Regions from separate parts of the Bradyrhizobium sp. USDA 4532 genome, predicted to be linked through region 3. Evidence: predicted binding sites of a transcription regulator. Region 3 holds the regulator's gene; each other region holds the start of a gene.
The links. Region 3 encodes PhoB, which activates phosphate uptake and scavenging genes when phosphate is short. Its sites were predicted from a motif close to TGTCATNNANCTGTCAT; they were not measured.
Positions count from the first base shown of each region.

Region 1: J2R76_RS29030 (DUF2794 domain-containing protein) is a predicted target of PhoB. The motif match lies at 1,550-1,566, and genes of this name have one in related genera.
Region 2: J2R76_RS33385 (esterase-like activity of phytase family protein) is a predicted target of PhoB. The motif match lies at 1,538-1,554, and genes of this name have one in related genera.

Region 1 covers NZ_JALJZN010000001.1:6,288,030-6,291,277, forward strand. Annotated here, with positions in the region: gene acnA (aconitate hydratase AcnA) at 1-107, shown strand, start outside; gene J2R76_RS29025 (thioredoxin family protein) at 334-1,095, shown strand; gene J2R76_RS29030 (DUF2794 domain-containing protein) at 1,623-1,994, shown strand; gene J2R76_RS29035 (Bax inhibitor-1/YccA family protein) at 2,216-3,007, opposite strand; gene J2R76_RS29040 (ABC transporter permease) at 3,242-3,248, opposite strand, start outside.
Region 2 covers NZ_JALJZN010000001.1:7,254,652-7,257,899, forward strand. Annotated here, with positions in the region: gene J2R76_RS33385 (esterase-like activity of phytase family protein) at 138-1,490, opposite strand; gene J2R76_RS33390 (heme ABC transporter ATP-binding protein) at 1,599-2,402, opposite strand; gene J2R76_RS33395 (iron ABC transporter permease) at 2,399-3,248, opposite strand, start outside.
Region 3 covers NZ_JALJZN010000001.1:6,821,966-6,825,213, reverse strand. Annotated here, with positions in the region: gene J2R76_RS31360 (GcrA family cell cycle regulator) at 456-968, shown strand; gene phoB (phosphate regulon transcriptional regulator PhoB) at 1,209-1,919, opposite strand; gene phoU (phosphate signaling complex protein PhoU) at 2,065-2,781, opposite strand; gene pstB (phosphate ABC transporter ATP-binding protein PstB) at 2,888-3,248, opposite strand, start outside.

The DNA.
Region 1 (3,248 bases), 530 kb from region 3:
GCAAAAAGGATGTCCCGCTGCTCTGCCGGATCGATACGCTGGACGAGCTCGACTACTATCGCAACGGCGGCATCCTGCATTATGTGCTGCGCAAACTCGCGGCCTAAGGCCCCTTTGTTTGAGCATGGTCTGTCCGGAAAACCGTTTCACACTTTTCCGGACCATGCTCCAACGCGGATTTGTGATCGGTGCCTCACTGCTTAGTGAGTAGCGGCTAAAAAGAAGGCGGCCTATGAAAAGGCCGCTTTCTCGCGTTTTGGGGCACGCAAGTTCAGGGACAGACTTCATGCTCCGTACAATTACGGATGGAAATCATCACGACTGGTTCGCAGTATGACAGCGATGATGGCCTATAACTGTATCTCGCGATGGTCCAGCGCCCTTGGTATCTGCGCAATCGTCGCGATCATCCGCCCCGCCCACGCCGATCCGCGTGCCGTCGTCGAACTCTTCACCTCGCAGGGATGCTCGTCCTGTCCGCCCGCGGACAAGATCATCGGTGACCTCGCGAAGGACCCCAACGTCATCGCGCTGAGCATGCCGATCGACTATTGGGACTATCTCGGCTGGAAGGACACGCTGGCCGATTCCCGTTTCAGCGCGCGCCAGAAGGCCTATTCGCATGTTCGCGGCGACCGCGACGTCTACACGCCGCAAGCCGTGATCAATGGCTCCGCGCATGTGATCGGCAGCGATCGCGCCAGTATCGAGGACGCCATCAAGGACACCGAAAGGAGCGGCAGCGTGATGTCGGTGCCCGTGACGATGACGCTGAGCGGAAAGCAGATCAACGTGTCGGTCGCCGCATCGAAGTCGCCGGCCGTGTCGCGCGGCGAGGTCTGGATCTGCTCGATCTCGAAGTCGGTGCCGATCTCGATCGCGCGCGGCGAGAACCGCGGCCGCGAGATCACCTACCACAACGTCGTGCGCAATCTCCTCAAGGTCGGTGACTGGAACGGTTCGTCCGGGAGCTGGACCGTGCCGCTGGAGAACATCACGCGTGACGGTGTCGATGCTGCGGCGGTGTACGTCCAGGACGGCAACCGCGACAAGCCGGGCCCGATGCTCGGCGCTGCCTTCACCTCACTTCACTAGCGCCTCGCTGCGGTAAGGCGCGATGCGCTGGCTTCCGCCGGTCGCACGCATGTTTTCGTGCAGCCGCATGGCGACAAACCTGCATTCAGTGATCTGCCGAAAGGAAGGCGCCGGTGCTTGGCGCGCGCGTCTCGCTTGCGCAGGCCCCAAAACAAAAAGGACCAACTTTCGTTGGCCCAGTGTTGGGATTTGACTCCCCTGCGAACAGGCCCGATCCCGACGGCCCCGGGGGGCTGGGGGCTGAGGAATCCGGAACCGAAAGGACCGGGCCAACGCAGGGTTTCCTTTTCGCAGGGCAGCGGGGCGGGCGATGGGCGGAAGTGGGGCAGCAATATGATTCCGCTAACGTTCCCGTGACTCTGCGGTTTTTCGGACAATCCGCCGCGCGCGGCGGTGGTTAAGGCCCGGTTGCATTGCGATTGGCCCCTTGCGGGCCCGCGCGCTTAGCGCGATCATGTCACTCTCGTGACGATCCCGAAGAGGGGCCTTCGGAACCCGATCGCCACCGAGGTGACAGGAGGCGCTCGATGAGTTTGATCTCGGAGGACACTGATCCGAGCGGGAGTCGTGCCGCGGCGCGCACCGCCGCCGCGACCCCTCAGCCCAATCGCGTGACTTTCAATCGACTTGAACTCAACCGCATTCTCAATCTCTACGGCCGCATGGTCGCCGACGGCGAGTGGCGCGATTATGCGATCGACTTCCTGAAGGATCGGGCCGTGTTCTCGGTGTTCCGGCGCGCGTCGGAAGTGCCGATCTACCGGATCGAGAAGGACCCCCGGCTTGCGCGCAAGCAGGGCATGTACAGCGTGATTTCCGCGACCGGCCTGATCCTGCGCCGCGGCCATGAACTCGAACGCGTGCTGTTCGTGATCGACCGCAAGCTGTCGCTGGTCTAAGCGCGTCAGGTCAGTCTGCTTGCAGCCCGGATGGAGCCAACGGGCCGCGCGAACGCGCTCGATGGCAGGCTCCGCTCAATCCGGGGCCGTTGAAGCCGCGGATGAGCCTGTCCCGGATTTCGCTTGCGCTTCATCCGGGCTACATCACATCTCGCCTCGCCCAAAAGAAAAGCCCCGGCGGAATGGCCGGGGCTTGGATTTGATCGGCTCGCTCGAGGCGCTTAGTCGCGCTGGCCGAGCAGCTGCAGGAGCAGCGTGAACAGGTTGATGAAGTTCAGGTAGAGCGACAGCGCACCAGTGATTGCCGCACGCTCTGCCATCACGCCACCCTGCGAGGCGTAGCCGTAGATGTAGTCGTTCTTCAGCCGCTGGGTGTCCCAGGCGGTGAGGCCCGCGAACACCAGCACGCCGACCACCGACACGATGAACTGCAGCGCCGAGCTCGCCAGGAACAGGTTGACCAGGCTCGCGATGATGATGCCGATCAGACCCATGAACAGGAACGAGCCCATGCCGCTCATGTCACGCTTGGTGGTGTAGCCGTAGAGGCTCAGCGCACCGAACGTTGCCGCGGTGATGAAGAACACGCGCACGATCGAGGTGTGCGTGTACACCAGGAAGATCGACGACAGCGACAGACCCATCAGCGCCGAGAACACCCAGAACAGGAGTTGGGCGGTCGCGGGCTGCAGGCGGTTGATGCCGGCCGAGATGACGAACACCATCGCCAGAGGGGCGAGGATGAACAGCCACTTCAGCGGGCTCACGAACATCGCGTAGCCGAACTGCGTCAGATAGGCGTTGCCGAACTTGGCGACGGCGGCCGACTGGTCGGTCGTCACCGCACCCATGTAGACGCCGAGCGCGGCGAGGCCGGTGATGGCCAGGCCGATGCTCATGTAGTTGTAGATGCGCAGCATGTAGGCGCGCAGACCGGCGTCGACGGCCGCAGCGTCAATGCGCCCGGCGGCCCGGCCGAAAGGAGAAGCGTAGTTGCGGTCTAGGTCCGACATGGTCGAATTCCCGTGGTTGGTCCCGGTGGAGCGCAAGGGATTTGCGGCGCCGGTCGTAAATCTATCTCAGATGGCTCGGTTTGCGGAACATTAATTCCGTGTCATTCAAACCGACTATCCGACCCGATTGGTATGTGGGAAATTAACACATCCGACGCAAGCTTCCACGCGCGGCCGAATGTCGCTCTGCCCTAGCATCATAGGCAAAAACGGCGCTCGCGCCGCTACATTTTGTCACAAA
Region 2 (3,248 bases), 430 kb from region 3:
TATTCGCTGTCATGCCCCGCCTTGAGCGGGGCATCCAGTACGCCGCGGCCCATCCACTAAGTTCGGACGTCTCTGCAATACCGGGTCGCCCGGCCGAGCCGGGCAACGACACGCGTGTGATCGGCGAAAGCAGCCCTTCACTTCGCCTTCAGGAACTCGCCGACCTCGAGCAGCACGAACTCGTCGTCATCGGCCTTGTTCGGGTCGCGGCTGGAGGAGAACGGCAGGTTGTTGTCGTTGCCGACGATGATGTGGGTCTCGTCGACCCGGTCGACATTCTCGATGGTGAAGAACGGGAAGGTGTAGACGCCGTCGTTGAGCGGCTTGCGCGCCTTCTTGTTCGGATCGCGGATCTTCATCAGGTCGATATAGGCGATCTTGCGCACCGGCTTGCCGACATTGGCATCGGACAGCTCGATCTTGTAGACGCGCTTGAACTTGGCGAGGTCAGGAAAACAGTTCTCGCCGCGCTGGCCTTGCGGGCAGGCCTTGTCGGCGGTGCCTTCGCCATTGTCGCGCTCGATCACGAGGCCCTGGGCCGGATCGATCATGTTGAAGTCGCCGATCGCATTGCCGTTCTGCTCGAACGCATATTGCCAGTAGCGTCCAGTGAACTTCTCCGCCGCGACGTCGAATTCCAGGATGCGCGAGGCTTCCTTGCCGTCGACCTTCTCCCAATCCTTCTTGTCGGCATCCCACAGCGGCCCCTCGAGCAGGCCGTAAAGGAACTTGCCGTCCTTGGAGGAAGCAAAACCTTCATAGCCCTTGGAGCGGCGCAGGTTGACGTTGGTGTAGCTGGCGCCGGGCGCGCCGGGCGACTGCACCGCCCAGTGATCCGGCGAGCGCACCGGCTTGCCGTCGGCGACGGTCTCGAACACGGCGAGGATCTTGCCGGTCTTGTCGGCCTTGAGGATGTAGGGCCCGAATTCATCGCCGATCCAGAAAATGTCGTTGATGATCTGGAAGCCTTCGGTGTCGAAATCGGCACCGGTCAAATAGCGCTTGGCGGTGTCCTCGTGGACGATGCGGAACGGCACCTTCCTGTCGGGATCGTGCAGGAACACGGTCTCCTGACGCTCGATCTTGCCGCTCGCCCAGTCGATCTTGTGCCGGTTCAGGTACAGCATCGAGTCTGCCGAGTTGTAGCGCGAGCCCATGCCGTTGTCGGTGATCACCCAGAACGAGCCGTCGGGCATCACCTTGATGCCGGAATGGCCCTGCAGCGGCTGGCCTTTGAACGGCAGCGACACGCCGGTCGGCCGCTCGTACGATTTGCCCATCACGGTGCCGATGGCGTCGACGCGCTTGCCGGTGGTGTATTTGCCCGAGGTCTTCATATCATCAGGGGCGTCGGCGGGCGCGTCGATGAAGCTCTCCGCCGGCATCACGGCGTGTCCCGCCAGCGTCGCCGGGAATTCGCCCTCACCCTGCGCGAATGCCGATGTGGCGAGCAGGATCGAGGCGACGGAGCAGAGCAGGGACAGGCGCATGGTTGATCTCCCAAAGGATAAACGATGCGGTGTTCTCCGAGCCGCCTGTTACAGCCGGCTGACAGTTTTGTGAACCGCGGATGTTGCGGCGGGATAAGGCTTGCGGCGTTACGTCGCCTTGCCCGCCGGCTGCATCGTCTGCGGCAGCAGGAACGGCACGCCACCTCCGGTATAGGCGATCGCAGCGTCGATCTCGAAGATCTCGCGCAGCGTCTCGGCCTTCATCGCCGCCGTACGGTCGCCGTCGACGGCAAGCCGGCCGCGGTGCAGCAGCAGGATGCGGTCGGCGAACCGCATCGCGAGGTTGAGGTCGTGCAGGATCGCGATCACCGCGGTGCCGCGGGCGGCGCGCCGCCGGGCCGTTTCGACCAGGTCGATCTGGTGCCGCAGATCGAGGCTCGAGGTCGGCTCGTCCAGCAGCAACAGTCCCGGTCCATGCAGCGCTTCGCCGCAGGCGAGCTGCACCAGCACGCGGGCGAAATGCGCCCGCTGCTGCTCGCCGCCCGACAGCGTCGGCAATTGCCTGAAACGGAAACGCGCGAGCCCGACCTCGTCGAGCGCCGCCTCGACCAGCGCGCGCGCCACCGCGCGCGGGCTTTCGCCGGCGCCCATGCTGACGATTTCCTCGACGGTGAACGGGAAGGTGACGTTGACGTGCTGCGACAGCATCGCGCGGTGCTGCGCCAGCGCGCGCGGGCCGTAAACCTGCAGGTCGCGCTGCCTCAGCCTGATCGCTCCGCGCGACGGGCGCAGGTCGCCCGACAGCATCCGCAGCAGGGTCGATTTGCCGGCGCCGTTGGGACCGACGATCGCGACCATCTCGCCGGCACCGATCTGCAGCGACACCGCATCGACCAGCGTCGCGCCGCCGACCGTCATCGATACCGACTGTGCTTCGAGCAGGGCCGTCATAGCGACACCAGCCCGCGCTGCCGCAGCAGCATGGCGAGGAAGAACGGCGCGCCGATCGCTGCCGTCAGGATGCCGATCGGCATTTCCGCGGGTGCCACGATGGTGCGCGCCACGGTGTCGGCGCCGACCAGGAGGATGGCGCCGAGCAGCGCGGAGGCCGGCAGCAGCAGCCGATGCGCGGGCCCGATCACCAGCCGCAACAGATGCGGCACCACGATGCCGACGAAACCGACCACGCCGCAGACCGAGACCGCGACCCCGGTCATCGCCGACACCAGCACGATCGAGATCCGCTTCAGCCGTTCGACGTCGACGCCGCTGTGGAACGCCTCCGCCTCGCCGAGCACCAGCACGTCGAGCCCGCGCGAGATCGAGAGGCAGGCGGCCAGCGCGACCGCCAGCACCGGCGCCAGCGCCGTGAGCTTGCTCCAGGTCGCACCGCTGAGCGAGCCGAGCAGCCAGAAGGTGATGTCGCGAAGCTGGCGATCGTCGGCGACGAACACCAGAAGGCCGATGCCGGCATTGGCGATCGCGGCGATCGCAAGCCCGGCCAGCAGGAAGATCGCGATCGATGTCCGGCCGCCGCGGCTGGCGATGCCGTAAAGCACGACGGTCGTGATCAGCGAGCCGGCAAAGGCCGCGATCGGCAGCAGCTGGTGTTGCAGGAAGCGCAGGCTTTCGCCGAGATGGCTGTCGGTGAACACGATCGCGGCCGCCGCGGCAAACGCGCCGCCGGAGGAGACGCCGACCAGCGCGGGGTCGGCAAGGGGATTGCGGAACAGGCCCTGCATGATCGAGCCTGATACGGCAAGGAGGCCGCCGACCATCGCCGCCGCCGCGATCCGC
Region 3 (3,248 bases):
GCCGCGCGCCTTGACGCCAGCGCAGCAACGGCCAGCTTCGGAAAACAAAACGGCCGCCTTTGCGGGCGGCACGTGGCGGGCATTCTATGCTGCGGTCGGTAAGTGTCAATCGCCACGAAGTGGCCTTCCTGCAATGCGAAACGAGCGCAATCCGGAGCATTCCGGTGCGGTGGAAAAGCCTCATCGCGATGCTTAACTGTGTGGGAACATGTGGACGCACGACCGCGGACTCTTGCGCCAGAGTCACGCCATATTGTAGCGTTTGGCCTGTCGGGTACGACATCTCGTGCGGCGGTACTGGACCCTCTAAGTAGCCTTTGTGTCTCGCGTAAACGTTCGGGCGCAACACCGTGCCCGGCGAGGGCTAAGGGATTCTGGCCGCAGGGATATTTGTCCAGATTGGCTCGCAGCGCCGCTCCAATGATTGGCCGGCGCTACGCGAAGGGAAGAATGCGATGACTGTATTGACCTGGTCCGACGATCGCGTCGAGCAGCTGAAGAAGCTCTGGGAGTCCGGCCTGTCGGCCAGCCAGATCGCGGCGGAACTTGGCAATGTGACGCGAAACGCCGTGATCGGCAAAGTGCATCGGCTCGGCCTCTCCGGCCGCGCCAAGGCACCCTCCACGGCCGCGCCGCGGCAGCGCAAGGCCCGCCCCGCCCAGCACATGATGCGGGTGGCGCGCCCGGTCTCGCGCGGCAACACCGCGCTGGCGCACGCCTTCGAGGCCGAGATGGAGCCCGATCCGATCTCCTACGACAATGTGGTGCCGATGAGCCAGCGGCTGTCGCTGCTCGAGCTCAACGAGGCCACCTGTCACTGGCCGGTCGGCGATCCCTCGAGCCCGGAATTCTTCTTCTGCGGCGGCAAAGCGCTCGGCGGCCTGCCCTATTGCGCGCATCACTCGCGCGTCGCCTACCAGCCCGCCGCCGATCGCCGCCGGCCGTCGGCGAAACCGCAGATCAAGTGAGCACTCGGGAAAACGACGGAAGACCTCAAAGACAAATCCCCGCGAAAGCGGGGATTTTTTTGTGTGACCCAGCCCGGCTATATCACCAGCGTCGTCCCGGCGCAGGCCGGGACCCATAACCACGAATGGGTGTTGTTAGAAAGCCGTCTGGCCGCGTGCCGATTGCGCTGGCCGCAGCGTATGGGTCCCGGGTTTCGCCGGGACGACGCCGTGTTGCGGTTTATGAATGCCGCATGGCCGTTACGGCTGCGGCTCGGCCTTGGCAAAGCGGTCGTCGAGCGCGTAGCCGGCGCCGCGCACAGTGCGGATCGGATCCTGCTCGCGGCCCGGATTGAGCAGCTTGCGCAGGCGGCCGATATGCACGTCGACGGTGCGCTCATCGATGTAGATGTCGCGGCCCCAGACGCTGTCGAGCAATTGCTCGCGGCTGAACACGCGGCCGGGATGCTCAAGGAAGAATTCGAGCAGGCGATACTCGGTCGGCCCGAGATCGATCGGACGGCCCGAGCGCGCCACGCGGCGCTTCTCGCGGTCGAGCTCGATGTCGCCGTAGGTCAGCACGGTCGCAAGCCGCTCCGGGCTGGCGCGGCGCAACAGGCCCTTCACCCGCGCCAGCAGCTCCGGCACCGAGAACGGCTTGACGATGTAATCGTCCGCGCCGGTGGCAAGCCCGCGCACGCGCTCGCTTTCCTCGCCGCGCGCGGTCAGCATGATGATCGGAAGCTGCTTGGTCTCGGGCCGCGCCCGCAGGCGGCGGCACAGTTCGATGCCGGACAGGCCCGGCAGCATCCAGTCCAGCACCACGAGGTCGGGAACGCGCTCCTTCAGCCTTGTATCCGCATCGTCGCCGCGCCCCACCGTCTCGACATCGTAGCCTTCCGCATCGAGATTGTAGCGCAACAGCGTCGTCAGCGCTTCCTCGTCTTCGACTACCAGAATGCGTGCGCTCATCGGTTTAAGTTCTTTCTCTGTGGTGATCCGTTGCCCAGACGCAAACCGAAACGCTTACTTCCTTGAGCATAGTCCCCGCGGAAACGATTTGTCGCGAGGATCATCCAGTTTCGCTCTTGCCGGTTCCGTGCTTGCCGATCATGCCTCAGTTGCCCGGCACCGTGGTGGCAAAAGTGGTCATGTCGCCCTTCGGGCGCTTGTCGGTGATCTGCTGGCCCTCGATCATGTAGAACACGGTCTCGGCGATATTGGTGGCGTGATCGCCGATCCGCTCGATGTTCTTGGCGCAGAACATCAGATGGATGCAGAACGAGATGTTGCGCGGATCTTCCATCATGTAGGTGAGCAGTTCGCGGAACAGCGAGGTGCAGATCGCATCGACCTCCTCGTCGCCCTTCCAGACGTTCATCGCCGCCGGCAGGTCGTGCGCGGCATAGGCGTCGAGCACCGACTTGACCTGCGACAGCACGAGGTCGGTCATGTGCTCGAGGCCGCGGATCAGCTTCAGCGGCTGGAAATCGCTCTCCAGCGCCGCGACGCGCTTGCCCATGTTCTTGGCGAGGTCGCCGATCCGCTCGAGGTCGGTGGCGACGCGCATCGCGCTGACGATCTCACGCAGATCGATCGCCATCGGCTGGCGGCGGGCGATCGTCAGCACCGCCCGCTCTTCGATGTTGCGCTGCAGATTGTCGATCTCGATGTCGGCGGCGACCACGCGCTTGCCGAGCGCGACGTCGCGACGGATCAGCGCGTCGACCGACTCGGTAATCATCCGTTCGACCAGGCCGCCCATCTCGGCGACCAGGCGAGTCAACTCCTGCAGGTCGCTGTCGAATGCCTTGGCGGTATGTTCAGAAGCCATCGCTTGTCTCCCTCAACCATGATCCCGGGGATCATGGTTTCGTGTCCTGAATTTTAGCATGACCTGATCGGAAAACCGGTTTCCACTTTTCCGGATCATGCGCCGGTCAACCGAACCGGCCGGTGATGTAGTCCTGGGTGCGCCGATCGCTCGGTGAGGTGAATATCTTGTTGGTGTCGTCGAACTCGATCAGCTCGCCGAGATACATGAAGGCGGTCTTATCGGAGACGCGCGCCGCCTGCTGCATGTTGTGGGTGACGATCGCGATCGTGTAGTCCTCGGAGAGCTCCTGGATCAGCTCCTCGACCTTGGCGGTCGAGATCGGGTCGAGCGCCGAGCACGGCTCGTCGAACAGGATCACCTCGGGACGCACCGCCACGGTGCGCGCGATGCACAGGCGCTGCTGCTGGCCGCCGGAGAGCGACAGGCCGGAGGCGTTCAGCTTGTCCTTGACCTCGTTCCACAGC